2 regions of the Flavobacterium labens genome follow, and region 2 is predicted to be linked to the other one. Evidence: riboswitches for the same ligand, from Rfam matches in the RefSeq annotation. Region 2 holds a riboswitch; the other holds the start of a gene.
The links. A riboswitch is a leader RNA that binds a small molecule or an ion and turns the genes downstream of it on or off. The one in region 2 is predicted to bind cobalamin.
Positions count from the first base shown of each region.

Region 1 (8,523 bases), on a different contig from region 2:
CTTTAAAAACAAAAAGATTACCTCACTTTACTTTTATTTCCATAGGAGTTCAGTGAATTTCATTTGGAATGGCAGCGGGATTAGCTTCCCAAAAAAAATTAACAAATACCCAAAAAAATAGAAAAGGGATTTTCTGTTTTTTAAAAACAATTGAGCTTATGTATGTAATTAAGAGAGATGGCCACAAAGAGCCGGTAATGTTCGACAAAATCACAGATAGAATTAAAAAACTATGCTATGGTTTAAATGATTTGGTTGATGCTGTGAAAGTGGCAATGCGCGTAATTGAAGGACTTTATGATGGTGTGTCGACATCGGAGTTGGATAATCTTGCTGCCGAAACTGCTGCGTCAATGACTATTGCGCATCCTGATTATGCACAGTTAGCCGCTCGTATTGCAATCTCAAATTTACATTCGAATACAAAAAAATCATTTTCGGAAACGATGAATGATATGTTCAATTATGTAAATCCAAGAAACGGTCAATATGCTCCGTTACTTTCTGAGGAAGTGCATAAAGTGATTATGGATAATGCGGAGTTTTTAGACTCACATATTATATACAATAGAGATTTCAACTACGATTATTTTGGTTTTAAAACCTTAGAAAGATCGTATTTGCTAAAAATAAACGGTAAAATCGTGGAGCGTCCACAGCACATGTTAATGCGTGTTTCTGTTGGAATTCACTTAGACGATTTAAAATCGGTGATTGAAACCTACGACTTAATGTCGAAAAAGTTCTTTACGCATGCAACTCCTACATTATTCAATGCAGGAACTCCAAAACCTCAAATGTCTTCTTGTTTCCTTTTGGCAATGCAAGATGATAGTATTGACGGGATTTATGACACGTTGAAACAAACGGCTAAAATCTCGCAATCAGCGGGTGGAATTGGGCTTTCTATTCACAATGTGAGAGCGACTGGTTCTTACATACGTGGGACAAACGGAACGTCTAACGGAATTGTTCCGATGTTGCGTGTTTTCAATGATACCGCAAGATATGTGGATCAAGGAGGAGGAAAACGTAAAGGAAGTTTTGCTATTTATATTGAAACTTGGCATGCGGATATCTTTGAATTCCTAGACTTGAAAAAGAATACCGGAAAAGAAGAAATGCGTGCTAGAGATTTGTTCTTCGCGATGTGGACTTCGGATTTGTTTATGAAACGTGTGCAGGAAGATAGTTATTGGACGTTGATGTGTCCTAATGAATGTCCAGGATTGTATGATGTGTATGGGGAAGAATTTGAAGCGATGTACATTGATTACGAGAAACGTGGAAAAGGTAGAAAAACCATCAAAGCACATGAATTGTGGGAGAAAATTCTAGAATCGCAAATCGAAACTGGAACCCCTTACATGTTGTATAAAGATGCAGCCAACAGAAAATCAAACCAAAAAAATCTAGGTACGATTCGTTCTTCGAATTTGTGTACGGAGATTATGGAATATACTTCTAAAGATGAAATCGCGGTTTGTAACCTGGCTTCACTTTCGTTGCCAATGTTTGTGGAAAACAAAAAATTCAATCACGACTTGTTGTTCAGTGTTACCAAACGCGTAACCAGAAACTTGAATAAAGTGATTGACAGAAATTATTATCCGGTAAAAGAAGCTGAAAACTCTAATATGCGTCACAGACCTGTTGGTCTTGGAGTACAAGGATTAGCCGATGCTTTCATTATGTTGCGTTTGCCTTTTACGAGCGACGAAGCTAAAAAAATGAACCAGGAGATATTCGAAACTCTATATTTTGCAGCTGTTACCGCTTCAATGGAAATGGCCAAAGAAGAAGGACCATATTCTACTTTTGAAGGTTCGCCAATGTCACAAGGAGAATTTCAGTTCAATTTGTGGGGAATGAAAGATGAAGAGTTATCTGGTCGTTGGGACTGGGCTTCATTAAGAAAAGAAGTGATGGAACACGGAGTGAGAAACTCATTGTTAGTAGCTCCAATGCCAACAGCTTCGACTTCTCAAATATTGGGTAACAACGAAGCATTCGAACCATACACTTCTAATATTTACACGAGAAGAGTACTTTCGGGAGAATTTATTGTGGTAAACAAACACTTGTTACACGATTTAGTGGAGCGTGGTTTGTGGAACGAAACTTTGAAACAAGAATTAATGCGTAATAACGGTTCAGTTCAAGCGCTGGACATTCCACAAGACTTGAAAGAATTGTACAAAACTGTTTGGGAAATGTCGATGAAAGACATTATCGATATGTCACGTCAACGTGGTTATTTTGTGGATCAATCGCAATCATTGAACTTATTTATGCAAAATGCAAATTATTCTAAATTGACATCGATGCACTTCTACGCTTGGCAATCCGGATTGAAAACGGGAATGTATTATTTAAGAACAAAAGCTGCGGTAGATGCGATTAAATTTACATTGAACAATGATAAAAAAGCAGAGCCAATCGAAATCAAAGAGCAGTCAATCGCTGTTCCTGCAGTTGCAGAAGCAGTAGAAATGACTGCCGATGAATACAGAGCAATGATTGAGTTATCTAAAAATGCAGGTCCAGACGAATGTGAAATGTGTGGCAGTTAAAGATTTCAGAATGATGATTAACGATTTTTGATTGAATCGTAATAAATAAAATTTTTGTCATTTAGGTGAAAAAGAAATATTAAGCAGCTATTGTAATGATAGCTGCTTTTTTTTTTTGGAGCTATTTACTTCATCAGTTCGCTTCGCTCGTGTCCCGCTTTTCGTTGCAAATGAAATTCACTTAATTCCTATGTAAATAAAAGTATAGTGAGGTAATCTTTTTATTCGCCGAAAAGGTGAACAAAAAGGATTTTCACTGCAATCAGGGCTAAAATACCAAGAGCTAGCAGTCTAAATTTGTAAATAATTCACTATATTTGAGATAGTTATTATTGTTAAAGTTTTTTTTGTAATAATCAAAAATAATAAAAATGGAAAATAAAAAATTTACTGTTACAGATGATTTATTAGCTTCCAAAAACCAGCGTTTCCTAAATTTTCTTATCGATATATTGATTGTCTATATTATTGAAATCACTATTGGTACGACCATAATTTTAATTGGAGATTTGACTCGAAGTGATACAGCGTCAAATTGGGTTTCCTCATTAAGCGCAGTTGAAAGTTTCTTTTTTGGATTAGTTATACTTTTTTTTTACTACGGATTGACTGAAATGTATTTCTCCAGAACCTTCGGGAAGTATTTCACGAAAACACTAGTTGTAAAGTATGATGGTTCAAGACCCAATATGAAAAGCATTATTATACGAACACTTTCTAGATTAATTCCTTTGGAACCTTTTTCATTTTTAATTGCTGAGCGAGGATGGCACGATACATTATCGGTTACGTATGTGGTGAAAAAGCATGAGTTTGTTGCCAAAAAGAAATTGCTTGATCCATCTGATGAAATCGTAGTTTGATATTATTTTTTTTTCTAAAAAGAAAACCCAGTAGATTTTTAAATCTACTGGGTTTTTTCAAATGAATTATATCGTTACAATGTTATTTACTGCAATTCTCATTTCTTGAGCAGCGGCTACCATTTCGATTAAAGCCTTTTTGGTTTCGTCCCAATGGCGGGTTTTTAAACCACAATCCGGGTTTACCCAAAGTTGGTCAAGAGGAATAACTGCTGAAGCTTTTTCTAATAATTTTACCATTTCGGTACTGGAAGGTACACGAGGCGAGTGAATATCATATACGCCAGGTCCTATTTCGTTTGGATAATTGAAATCGGCGAAAGCATCCAGTAATTCCATTTGCGAACGCGAACATTCTATGGTAATTACATCGGCATCCATGTCGGCAATATTCTGGATGATATCGTTGAATTCGCTGTAACACATGTGCGTATGAATCTGTGTGTCATCTTTTACGCCACTTGCCGAAATTCTAAATGCTTTTACCGCCCAATCCAAATAGGTTGCCCATTCTTCTTTACGTAAAGGCAAGCCTTCTCGAATAGCGGGTTCGTCAATTTGAATAATCTTAATTCCTGCACTTTCTAAATCGACAACTTCGTCTCTAATCGCCAATGCAATTTGAGTACAGGTTTCTGAACGGGGTTGATCGTTACGGACAAAGGACCATTGCAAAATAGTTACGGGGCCAGTTAGCATTCCTTTTACCCATTTTGGCGTAAGCGATTTTGCAAAAGCAGACCATTTTACAGTCATTGGATTTGGACGCGAAACATCGCCATAAATAACTGGGGGTTTCACACAACGGCTGCCGTAACTTTGTACCCAGCCGTTTTTGGTAAACGTAAATCCATCGAGTTGCTCTCCAAAATATTCCACCATGTCATTGCGTTCAAATTCTCCGTGAACCAAAACATCAATACCGGTTTCTTCTTGAAAGCGAATCGTTTCTTCGGTTTCTTTTTGAAGTAAATCATCGTATTGTTGTTGATTTAATTCTCCTTTTTTAAACTTTGCTCTCCAGCTGCGCACTTCGGCAGTTTGAGGGAAAGAACCAATAGTTGTCGTTGGAAACAAAGGAAGATTCAATACGTCTATTTGTTTTTCTCTACGAATGGAAAATGGATTTTGTCTTTGATCATCGCCGGTTGTAATGCTGGTAACACGATTTTTTACCGCATCGTTATGGATTAATTTTGATGTTTTTCGGTTTTTATTGGCAATCGTGTTTTCTTCAAAACGGATAGAATTACTGATGTCTATTTCATTTGAAGCAAAATATTTAAGCAGTACTATTTCCTCTGTTTTTTGTTTGGCGAAAGCCAGCCATTGCTTAATTTCAGGAGTTAGTGTTGCGTTGTTGGTTTCTAATTCCAAATCACACGGCGAGTGAATAAGAGAGCACGATGGCGCAATTAGTATTCTATTTTCGCTAAGTGCGTCCGTTGCTTTTTTGATAAGGGCTAAAGATTTTTTGAAATCATTTTTCCAGATATTTCTACCATCTACAACACCAAGCGAAAGATTTACATTGGCTGATAATTGTCGTGATTCCAGAATGTCATCCAATTGAGAATGACAACGCACCAAGTCTAAATGCAAAGTATGAACAGGTAAGGCGAGAACAGTGTCAAGATTTTCGCCAAAACAATCAAAATAATTAGCAAGAATCAATTTGATTTTAGGGAAACGTTTGTTGATTTCGGTATACACATAAGTGATAGCACTTCTTTCTTTATCTGTTAGATTCAAAGCTAAAAATGGTTCGTCAAATTGAATCCACTCTACTTTTTCATTCTCCAGTTTTTGAAGAATTTCAAAATATACAGGAAGTAATTTTTCGATAAGATCAATTCTATGGAAACCTGCTTCCTTTTCTTTTCCAAGAAGTAAATAAGTAACGGGTCCTATTAGAACTGGTTTTGTAGCGATTCCTAAGGTATTGGCTTCTTTGAATTCGTTGATTAATTTTTCGGAGAATAATTTGAATTCTTGATCTTTTGTGAATTCGGGTACGATATAATGGTAATTGGTGTCAAACCATTTTGTCATTTCCATAGCAACGACATCTTGTCCGTCTTTTTGTGAACCTCTTGCCATGGCAAAATACAAATCGATAGTGGAGTTAGTTTTTGCTAATTCTTGATAGCGCTTTGGAATAACACCTAATGTGAGTGATAAATCCAGTACTTGATCGTAAAACGAAAAGTCGTTAGAAGGGATTAAATCGATTCCAGCCTCGACTTGTAATTGCCAGTTTTCCTTGCGGATAGTTGCGCCTACAGCCAAAAGTTCGTCTACTGAAATTTTTCCTGCCCAGTACGATTCACAGGCTTTTTTTAATTCTCTGTTGCTACCAATTCGCGGGTAGCCAAGATTGTTTGTTAGCATTTTGTTGCTTTTTAAATGATGAATAAATCAATTAAAAGCTCTTGATGCATTTCAGAATGCTCGTTAGAAATGAAAAGTAGAAAGGAGAATACGTTGCAAAAGAGAAATGCACAATAAGGCATAAATAGTCATGCTCATTGTGTTAAGAACGCACCATACCTGACTATTGCTTCAAATCGCGAAAGCATTGTCAATTCGATAAAAGGCAGGTCTCCTGACTTGTAACATTTTTATCATCCTTCCCATTTGCCATTGGCATACAGTGGATCTTTTTTCAGATAAAAACTTTTTGTGTTACTTACAGTTGCGCGACAGTTCGTGATTTACACACGATTCCCTATTAATCTACAGTTAAGTAAAACCCTTATCGGTTGATGAAGAAATAAATTAAGAACTTAAATTCGGTACAAAAGTAACACTAATCCTTTGAAGTTTTTTTCGATAGGTTTGTTAATTTGTTATTTTTAGGATATTGTATTAATAGGAGGAGATACTTTATATTTTTCATATAAATAAAGCCATACCTGACTTTATTTCACTTGATAATGTGTCAATTTCTTCTATCTTTGGAAAGAAATTTTAAAAAGAAATCATGAACTGGGAACAACTTTTATCACTAAGACGACAAGGCGACAAAGGCAAAAGATTGCGTGTAGAACAAGACGACACCCGCTTGGGTTTTGAAGTTGATTATGACCGTATTATTTTCTCGTCCGCTTTTAGAAGTTTGCAGGATAAAACACAAGTTATTCCCTTGTCAAAAACTGATTTTGTGCATACCAGATTGACGCACAGTCTAGAAGTCTCGGTTGTGGGGCGTTCTTTGGGACGATTAGTTGGTAAAAAAATCATCGAAAAATATCCACATCTGAAAGAAGTTCATGGCTATCACATGAATGATTTTGGGGCTATAGTTGCAGCAGCATCATTGGCTCATGATATAGGGAATCCGCCTTTTGGACATTCCGGTGAAAAAGCAATTGGCGAATATTTCTCCATTGGAAAAGGGCAACAATATAAAGATCAACTTACGGCAAAAGAATGGCAAGATTTAATTGATTTTGAAGGAAATGCAAATGGATTTTCGGTACTGACGGCCAGTCGTCCCGGAATTGAAGGCGGACTTCGAATTTCGTATGCAACTCTTGGTGCTTTCATGAAATATCCAAAAGAAAGTTTACCTAAAAAACCAACAAAAGACATAGCCGATAAAAAATACGGTTTCTTTCAAACCGAAAAAGCTTTTTTTCAAGATGTAGCTTCTGATATGGGTTTGATTCCAAATAAATCCGGAGACAGTATTGGTTTCGAAAGGCATCCTTTGGCGTATTTAGTCGAAGCTGCAGATGATATTTGTTACACCATTATTGATTTTGAAGACGGAATCAATTTAGGATTAGTTTCCGAAGATTTTGCGTTGGAATATTTGATAAAATTGGTAAAAGACAGCATTGATACTTCAAAATACAAGACTTTAGAAACCAAAGAAGATAGAATCAGTTATTTGCGTGCTTTGGCAATTGGTAGTTTAATTAATGATGCAGTCAAAGTTTTTATCGAAAATGAAGCATTAATTATGGATGGTAAATTCCCATTTGCTATCATGGATAAAAGTAAGTACAAAGCACAGATGGATGATATTATTAAAATCAGTGTTAAAAACATTTATCAAAGCCGCGAAGTTATTGAGAAAGAAATTGTCGGCTATCAGATTATTCAAACTTTGTTGGATAAATTCATAACGGCTTTCAATAATAAATTCAACGGAACTGCTTCTAATTACGACTCTTTAATTCTGAAAATGTTGCCTGAGAAACACCATTTGGAAAAAGAGAATCTTTATGGAAGATTACTTCATATTTGCCATTATGTGTCGCTTTTGACTGACGGGAATGCACTTGAATTGTTTGAAACTATTAATGGTAGAAAGAAGAATTAATTTTTAGAATATATATTCGATTCCAACACCAATGGCTTGTCGAACTTGTGTTTTTGGACCTTCTGTTACTTGTATTCCTTCGATTTCTCTTTTAGATTTGATATCGTCATCATAAATAACATGAGCTCCAATATTTGCTTTCACATATTGATTTACCACAAGCTCTACTAGAAAGTCGCAATCTACATCTATATTTCCAAAACGGTTTATATAATCAGAATATAAGCTTAAGCGATTTTCCAGATTAATGTTTTTGAAGATTTCTTTTTTGTATTTATTGGTAACTAAGAATCCAAGTTCCATTTTTGATGTTTCTCCTTCGGTAAGTAAATTTCCATCCAAGTCGTAGGTGGCTTTAGCAACTCCAAAAGCACCTTGATTAGCTAATCTTTGATCTAAAACCAAGGTGGTTTTAAATGTAAACGGTGAGATATAAAATGTTCTTTTTTTATCCTTATCGATATTTTCAGCGCCTACACCCATAAAAATATAGGCAGGTGCAAAGGGTTTTGAGATTGCTTTTTCAGTATTTGGATAGGCGTAACCGTTTGTGAATTGCGTATTAAAATTAAATTTAGCCGAATGATACCAGTTAGAAAGAGTATCTTTTCTGTAGCCAAATGTAGAGTTTAATTGTATTGCGTCTTCTGTTTTTCGTATATCAATTCCGTCTTGTTTATTCAATCCGTATTTAACGATTAACTCATTTGACCAGTTGTAATTACTACGGGCATAAACTCGATGAAATTTTCCTTTA
Region 1 is NZ_JBLVPL010000001.1:625,419-633,941, reverse strand. It holds gene ACNQF8_RS02685 (ribonucleoside-diphosphate reductase subunit alpha) at 159-2,573, shown strand; gene ACNQF8_RS02680 (RDD family protein) at 2,945-3,436, shown strand; gene metE (5-methyltetrahydropteroyltriglutamate--homocysteine S-methyltransferase) at 3,503-5,827, opposite strand; cobalamin riboswitch at 6,015-6,208, opposite strand; gene ACNQF8_RS02670 (deoxyguanosinetriphosphate triphosphohydrolase) at 6,420-7,766, shown strand; gene ACNQF8_RS02665 (DUF3078 domain-containing protein) at 7,770-8,523, opposite strand, start outside.
Region 1: another riboswitch for cobalamin. It lies ahead of metE (5-methyltetrahydropteroyltriglutamate--homocysteine S-methyltransferase); the one in region 2 lies ahead of ACNQF8_RS06870 (TonB-dependent receptor plug domain-containing protein).

Region 2 (8,523 bases):
AACTCATTTTGGTTCATAAAAAATTAGGTTTTTAAACTGGTTATATAATCTAGACGACTCATTTTTATTTTTGTAACAAAAAACATAAAATAAAACTAAAGTTAGTATTTTTACGTTAATTATATTAAAACCTACATATGAGAACAAGTTTCAAATTTACGCTTTTATTACTTATGGCAGTTTTCACTTTCCAAAGCTGTCAAGACAATGATGATTTAGCTCCACCAGCCAGTTTAGACATACAAGATTTTATTTGGAAAGGGATGAACCAATATTACTTATGGCAAGCAGATGTTCCAAATCTAGACGATGATAAATTTGCAGACCAAGCTGCATTAAATATATTTCTAAAAGGATATACCGTTCCCGAGGATTTGTTTGATGCGCTTAGAGTTGACAAAACCATAGATCGTTTTAGTTGGATTGTGGATGACTATTTAGAACTCGAAGGAACGCTCCAAGGAACCACTAAAAATAATGGTGTTGATTTTGGTTTAAGCAGAAAACCAGGAAGTACTACTGAAATATTTGGTTACGTACGTTATATCATTGCAAATTCAGATGCATCGAACAAGAACATCAAACGTGGTGATTATTTTACTGCCGTAAATGGAACTCAGCTTACTTTGACTAACTATGAGTCGCTATTATTTGGTTCCAACGAAAATTACACATTAAATCTAGCTGATTATAACGGAACAACAATTGTTTCTAACGGAAAATCAGTTGAATTAACAAAAACTGTTTTATCTGAAAATCCAATTTTAATCAACAAAGTAATCACTTCAGGTTCACATAAAATAGGGTATTTGATGTACAATGGTTTTTATGCCAATTATGACACGCAATTGAATGAAGCGTTTGCTTCTCTAAAATCACAAGGAGTTACAGACTTGGTTTTGGATTTACGTTATAACGGAGGTGGTTCTGTGCAAACGGCTACACGATTAGCGAGTATGATTACCGGACAGTTCACAGGACAAGTATTTGCTAAACAACAATGGAATGCTAAAATTAACGCGTATTTCGAAACTAACAATCCCGCAGCTTTAATAAATAGCTTTACTGACAAAATTGGAACTACAGCAATAAACAGTTTAAACTTAACTAAAGTTTACATCTTGACTACTCAAAGCACAGCATCAGCAAGTGAGTTAGTAATTAACGGATTAGAACCTCATATCAATGTAATACAAATTGGCGATGTAACTGTGGGGAAAAATGTAGGGTCGGTTACACTATATGACTCCCCTACTTTTGGTTCCGAAAATAGAAACCCAAATCACAAGTACGCCATGCAGCCGATTGTATTGAAAATTGTGAATTCAACCGGTTTTGGAGATTATTTCAATGGATTACAACCTGATTATTTATTAAAAGAAACAATTAGCACTTATGGCGTTCTTGGAGATCCTTCTGAACCTTTATTGAGTACCGCAATAGGAAAAATAACAGGAACAACCAGAATGTTGAAACAAAATACTGGTATAAACTTTGAGTTTTTCAAAGATTCTAAATCAATCAAAGGAATCCAAAACCAAATGTACATTGAGAAAGCTCCAGAAGGACTTTTGAAAGCATTGGAATAAAATAAAAATAACACAATAAAATTGTTTTTTGTAAGTTATTATTGAATAACCTATTTAAATCAAAACCACATGAAAAAATCAATTCCGTTATTTTTAGCCTTTGCTACCATTGTATCTTTCGCATTTGTAAAACCAAATAGTAAAGCACCTAAACAAATTAATGTCGTTATTGATGCTGGACATGGTGGATCCGATTTTGGAGCTACTTCAAGCAGCAGCACTGAAAAACAAATTGTAGAACAAATCACTAACAAAATCAAATTTTTAAATAAAAACGAAAATGTTAGTGTTCATGTTACCAGAATTGGAGATGAATTTCTGTCTTTGAGTGATCGTTCAGTAATCATTAACAAAATCAAACCTGATTTAGTTTTATCATTGCATGTCAATAAAAGTTCAAATTTGGCAAAATCAGGAATGGAATTTTACATTGCAAATGAATCGATTGCAAATGAAAAATCAAATAAAATTGCGAATGAACTTCGTAATAAATTCATTCAAAAAACTAATTTAAAAGCATCTGAAATAAAGAAAGCTCCTTTTTTTATTTTAAAAAAATCGGAAGTACCGGCAGTGCTTGTTGAATTAGGTTACATGTCTAATCTAACTGATAGAGAATATCTGACTAATGATTTGGAACAAAATAAAATTGCAGCCACTATAATAGAATTCATCTCAGAATTGAAATAAAATAACTTTAAATAAAAAAGAGGCTTTCAGTGATGAAAGCCTCTTTTTTTTATTACAAATCAAAGAATCAAATTTTTCCCTACAAAAAACCCGTTCCAAATTAGGGAACGGGAATTAAGAGTAAAACTGAAATAATTTTTCTTTATTTTTTAGAACAAGAAATTCAAACCTAATTTAAAATTTCTACCTCTTGTACTGTATCCTCTACTTTCGACAAAGTCTTTATCCAAAATATTATCAACTGCACCAAAAATATTCAATCTGTTTTTGATCAATTCATAACGAACATTAGCATTTACTAATTGGTAATCTTTCAAAATTTCTGATTTCAATACAGGGTCATACGTTGGCGCTGGATAGATTGTATATTCTAAATATCTGTCAGACACAAATTGGTATGCCACATTAAAAGCAAGGCGAGACGTTGCTTGAACATCTATAGCAGCATTGACTTTATGTTTAGGATTCAAGATACGAGATTGTCTTTCTAATTCTGTAAAAGTATAATTGGCATTGAATTTTACTTTATCATTAAAAGCATACGAAACCATTGTTTCAAGTCCTTTGGCTTTGTTTTTCCCATTTACATTAAAGTATTTGTAAGTCATCAAATCAAATCCTATTGCATCTTCCTCTTCCCTTTGAAAAGCTACTGCATTTAAAACCACTTTTTTATTTGCTAAACTTACTTCAAAACCAACTTCGGCTGTAGCATCTTTCTCTGGAGATAAATCCAAATCACCATACGGAGAGTACAATTGGTACAAACTTGGCGTAACAAATGCAGTACTGTAAGAAGCCAATACTTTTAATGATTCTGAAAAGCTAAACGATGGATTTACGTTGTACACTAAATTATTTCCGTATTTGCTATGAATGTTATAACGTGCTCCTGCATTTAAGTTTAATCCAAAACCAGAATTATAAACTGCCGTTACATAAGGATCAATCATATTGAATTTAGCCATCTCAGTTGTAATCGCATCATACTGGCTCACGTTTGACATTTCGTGAAACTGAAATTGTGCTCCTGTTACTATAAATAATTGAGATGAAATTTCATATTTATTAAAGGCATCAACATTGACACTTCTTGACTTTGCCTGGAATAAAGATCCGTAGCTAAAAATATCGCGATTGATTACATTGGCACCAGAGTTAATTACAAATTCTCCTTTATTGTATTTGTATTTTGGAGAAAAACCAACTCTAAATTGCTCTGAAAGACTGAAATTAGTAATATCATCCGAAAATGAACCTGCATCAAAACCGCTTTTCATTCGGTCATAATTTGCAAAGAAATCCAAGGATAATTTTTTAGTTGGTGTAAAACCAATTTTCACTATAGAATTTAATCTTGAAAAAGCATCATTTTCAAATTTAGTATTTGAATTTAATGGTTTTGCTTCAGAAATCCCTGTAGTTTCAGTACTATTTAAAGAAGCAAAATAATTTACTTTTTCAAAACCACCGTTTACAGCAAAACCCTGATTGTAATCTTGCACACTATAATTTGCTTTTTTAGCAGCTGTTTGTGTACCAATATTCACATATGCATTTCCTGCAATCGCTTTTTTGCCTGCTTTTTTTAGTGTAATATTAATCACACCCGTCGCTGCTCCAGAACCGTATAAAGTACTCGAAGCGCCTTTCATAATCTCAATACTTTCAATTTGCTCCACTGGAAGCAATCTCAAATCATACGATAAGCTAATCCCGGAAGCATCTGTTACCGGAACGCCATCAATCAAAATTAAAACCTGATGATTTCTTCCTCCGCGAATGTAAAGTCCCAAATCTTTACCATTACGACTCTGATTTCCATTAATTTCAACACCTGCTACCGCACTTAAAATAGAAGCTACTGATTGCCCTGATTTTTTCTTCAAATCCTCAGCAGTAATTTTGACGATAACTTTTCCTGATTTTTCTTTTGGCAAAGCAAATTTCGAATCGGAAACAACAACCTCATCAAGTTGTTTTGGCTCTTGATCTTGTGCATACGTGTTCATTGCAAATAACAATGCAATCGCACTAAAGCGAATGAATTTTTTGTTCATTTTTAAAATGTAAAATTTAATAAATTGGGGAGAAAAGCATAGAATGACCCATACCCAAACCTTTTTTCCCGAAAGTTTGATACTCGATGTAATAGGCAGGTCTCCTGGCTTGCGTCTTGTTGTTTACCTTCCCATCTCGTCTTTAATGACGAGACAGTGGTTTTGTAGATAACAACAAGCTTGATAGCTTACAGTTGCGGGTACAGCTCAGGATTTAGGATTCTTGATTTAGAATTCTTGATTTAGGATTTAAACCCTGAAATCTGAAATCTAAAACTTGAAATCTTTCACCTGATTCCCTTTTAATGGGGTTTGAAAATAAACAAACCTCAACCTCAATACGGCGGCAAAGATAAAATTATATTAAGTTAATAACCTAAATAATTGCGGATTTTATAATTCAATTTTAATTACAGCTCCAAAATCTACTTTATTCTGAAAAGCGTCTTTTAGTGGCAAATCCGAAATTTTACATAAAAAACTACGTATCACTCCTGCATGTGCCACAATAATAACTGGTTTTGAATTGGTTTGCTGAAGTTCATTATGCATAAAATCAATTACTCGATTGTGTAAATCCGTAAATGATTCTCCATTCGGCACGCGAACATTTACAAAATCAGTCATCCAAGGCGTAAAGTCATCCGGTGGAATTACATCCCAATTTTTCATTTCCCAATCGCCAAAATTCATTTCCATCAAACGAGAATCTTCATTTACAGCATTAATTTCTGAATTGTCTTTGATGTAATTTGCCAAAAGAACACAGCGAAGTAAAGGACTGGAATACAGATTTGCATCTTGAGGCAATTGACTCAAAACAGACTGAAAAACAGCATCATAAGGTTCCTTGATTTCTACATCTGATTGTCCGTAGCAGATTCCTTTTGGACAAACAGTTTCGGTATGGCGCACTAAATAAACTTCCATAATGCTATCACTGATATATAAAAAACCACTTCACAAACCTGTTGGGTTGCGCCCAAACAATCTCCGGTATACCCGTCAATCCATTTCTGAAAATAACGTGCTAAAAAGAATCGGGTCAGAAAAACAGGGATTAAAACCAACAGTATTTGCCACTGAAAATAGGACAAAATAACTAATGGAAGCAATCCAAAAAAGAAAGCTCCCACTACTTCTCTCCAAGAATAACTTTGTGCGATAGGTTTGCTTTTACTGGAAGCGTCCTCACGAGAATATTCATGAGTAAAAACAATCGAGATCGCCGCTAATCGACTGATAGAATGCGCGGAAAAAAAAAGCAACAGAATTATAAATTGTGGATTATAAATTATAAATTTAGGATTATCTGAGATATCAATTAATTGAGTCAATCCTTGAAATTTAAGGAATAACAACAGCATCACACCTATTGCTCCATACGCACCAATAGCACTGTCTTTCATAATTATCAGTATTTTTTCTTTGGTCCAACCGCCTCCAAAACCATCGCAAACATCAGCAAAACCATCTTCATGAAAAGCTCCGGTAACTAAAACGGAAGCAATCATAGAGAAGATTACAGCAATTTCAGGTGCTACTAAAAAATTAAAAACAGAGTATACACCAAACGCCACACTACCTACAATCCAACCAATTAATGGAAAATAACGAGACGCTTTATTTAAATAATCCGGATTGTGATCGATGGTTGCAGGACATGGAATCCTTGTATAAAACATTAATGCTGTAAAAAATATATGTAGTTCTTTTTTCATTTTTAGAATTATTTTTTGATTTTATTTCTCACGTAGAGAGGCAATGCAGTGCGTCTCTACTGACCGCTAACCCCAGCAGATTCAAAACTAGCCATGTCATTCAAGAATGCTATAGCCGACTCAATTATAGGAAAAGCAATCGCACAACCCGTGCCTTCACCCAACCTTAAATCTAGTTGCAATAGGGAACGAACTCCTAGATAATCTAATATTTTTTGGTGTCCTTGCTCCGCAGATGAATGGCAAAAAATAGCATTTTTAATAATGGACGGATTCTTTTTAAAGGCAATTAAAAAAGCAACACTACAGATAAAGCCGTCAACAAGAATCAACATATTGTCTTGTTTTGCCTGAAGCATCCCTCCTACCATTTGCATGATTTCAAATCCCCCAAAATAAGCTAACTTACTTTCTAAATCATCTGAACCATCGTAATTAGCAATACATTTTTTAAGAATACTAATTTTTTTAATCAACTGTTCATCATTTACTCCTGTGCCTTTTCCCACGCAATCCTGAATTGGTAATTCTAAAATAATGCTCATCAAAACCGAAGCTGTAGCAGTGTTACCAATACCCATTTCGCCAAAACCAATGCAATTACTGCCCGTTTTTGCAATAGAGGCAACAATTTCACTTCCTTTTATAAAACACAATTTAACTTCTGTTTTACTCATTGCGGCTCCATGTAAAAAAGAGTGTGTTCCCTTCCCTATTTTAGCCGAAATCAAATCAGTATTCATAGGGAAATCATAATTTACCCCAGCATCCACTATCGCCAATTGAATCTTATTTTGTTTACAAAACACATTGATTGCTGCTCCACCTATCAAAAAATCAGTCACCATCTGTCTGGTTACATCTTGTGGATAGGCACTTACTCCATGATTTGCAATTCCGTGATCAGCTGCAAAAACAACCATATTGGGTTTTATAATTTTAGGTTCTAAAGTTTGAAACACCATCCCAATTTGTTTGGCGAGCACTTCTAAAATCCCTAATGAACCTGTTGGTTTAGTTTTTTGGTCGATTTTATGTTGTAACGCATTTGCAAAAGCAGCAGAATCTATCTCCTTTTTAGCATCAAAAAATACTTTCTCCACCTTACTTTCATTCAAAACAGTGATTTCCTCAACTAATGGAATTTCTTGTTTTTGTTTCCAATTCAGTTGTTGCAACATGGGTTGATTATCATAATTGGTAGCCGGTTTTCCCACACAAAAATACCCCAATGGCTCCATCTTTTCAGGTAAACCCAATAATTGCTTGAACTGATAATAATTCAATATGGAAACCCAACCCATAGAATAGCCTTGCTCCGTTAATGATAACCAAATATTTTGCGCTGCACAAACGGAACTAAACTTTACCGCTTCATTACTCCCAACAGTTCCAATTGTGAAATTATTTAAAACCGAACGATCATAGCAAATCACTAATCCTAATGGTGCTTCTTCTATTGCTTCTAGCTTAAGAGCTTTGTAGGCTAGTTTTTGTTGTTCGTTATCTGTTAGCGAAATTGCTTTTTCATCATAATCTAAAAATAAATCTTTAATGGCTTTCTTCATTTCAGCCGACCTGATCAGATAGTATTTTGTAGCATCAGTCAAACCCACAGAAGGCGCCCAATGCCCCGCTTGCAGTGCTTTTTCAATAACAGCATCAGGCACTTGATCCTCCGTAAAATGACGGGTGTCGCGGCGGGATTTTAAAATTTCATCTAAATAAGTCATGTTTTTTTATTTAAAAGTTCAATGGCAAATTCAATGACAATTGCCATTGTTATTTTGTTATTGAAAAGTTATTCTTCCCAAACGATGAAACAATAGTTCTCATAGGTAATTTTAGTAAATTCAGGCAGTTCAATCGCTCCCGAAAATAACGGACAATTAATTACCAAAGTATGAAATTCGCCATTTTCACCACAAGGATCTATTCCTTTTTCTTGTAATTCTTGTGCTAATTCTTTGGTCAAAATTTTCCCCAGATACTGTTCTCCCATTATTGTATTGCAAGAAACAATCATCGTTACAATGCCGTTTTCAAGCATTTGGTTTACCAAAACAATTCGGTCTTGTTGCCACAAAGGCAAAATTGCTTTTAGCGATGCGGCGGCACATACTTTATCTTCCCAATCTTTGTGCGGTTGCAAATCAATATCACCAAAAACGGCTGCTTCCAAATCATATTTGGCTTTTAGCATTTTCAAAACGGCAATAAATTTGGCTTCATAATCACCCCAAGTTGCCGGAATTCCTTCCAGAGGCAATCCCATTTTTTGAGCTTGTTGATTCAATATAGATAATGGCAATCCGTGAGAACGGGACACTTTGCCGTTTTCATTCATCATATTGAGTAACACTTTTGGAATAAATCCTTGCTGAGTTGATTGCATCATTGCATAACAACTGTCTTTTCCCCCACTCCAAGAAGTTACAAAATTCATATGTAGTTATTTATTGA
Region 2 is NZ_JBLVPL010000002.1:54,748-63,270, forward strand. It holds gene ACNQF8_RS06855 (RNA polymerase sigma factor) at 1-17, opposite strand, end outside; gene ACNQF8_RS06860 (S41 family peptidase) at 138-1,589, shown strand; gene ACNQF8_RS06865 (N-acetylmuramoyl-L-alanine amidase) at 1,659-2,279, shown strand; gene ACNQF8_RS06870 (TonB-dependent receptor plug domain-containing protein) at 2,429-4,339, opposite strand; cobalamin riboswitch at 4,417-4,693, opposite strand; gene cobC (alpha-ribazole phosphatase) at 4,733-5,269, opposite strand; gene ACNQF8_RS06880 (adenosylcobinamide-GDP ribazoletransferase) at 5,254-6,060, opposite strand; gene cobT (nicotinate-nucleotide--dimethylbenzimidazole phosphoribosyltransferase) at 6,117-7,793, opposite strand; gene ACNQF8_RS06890 (Dph6-related ATP pyrophosphatase) at 7,862-8,506, opposite strand.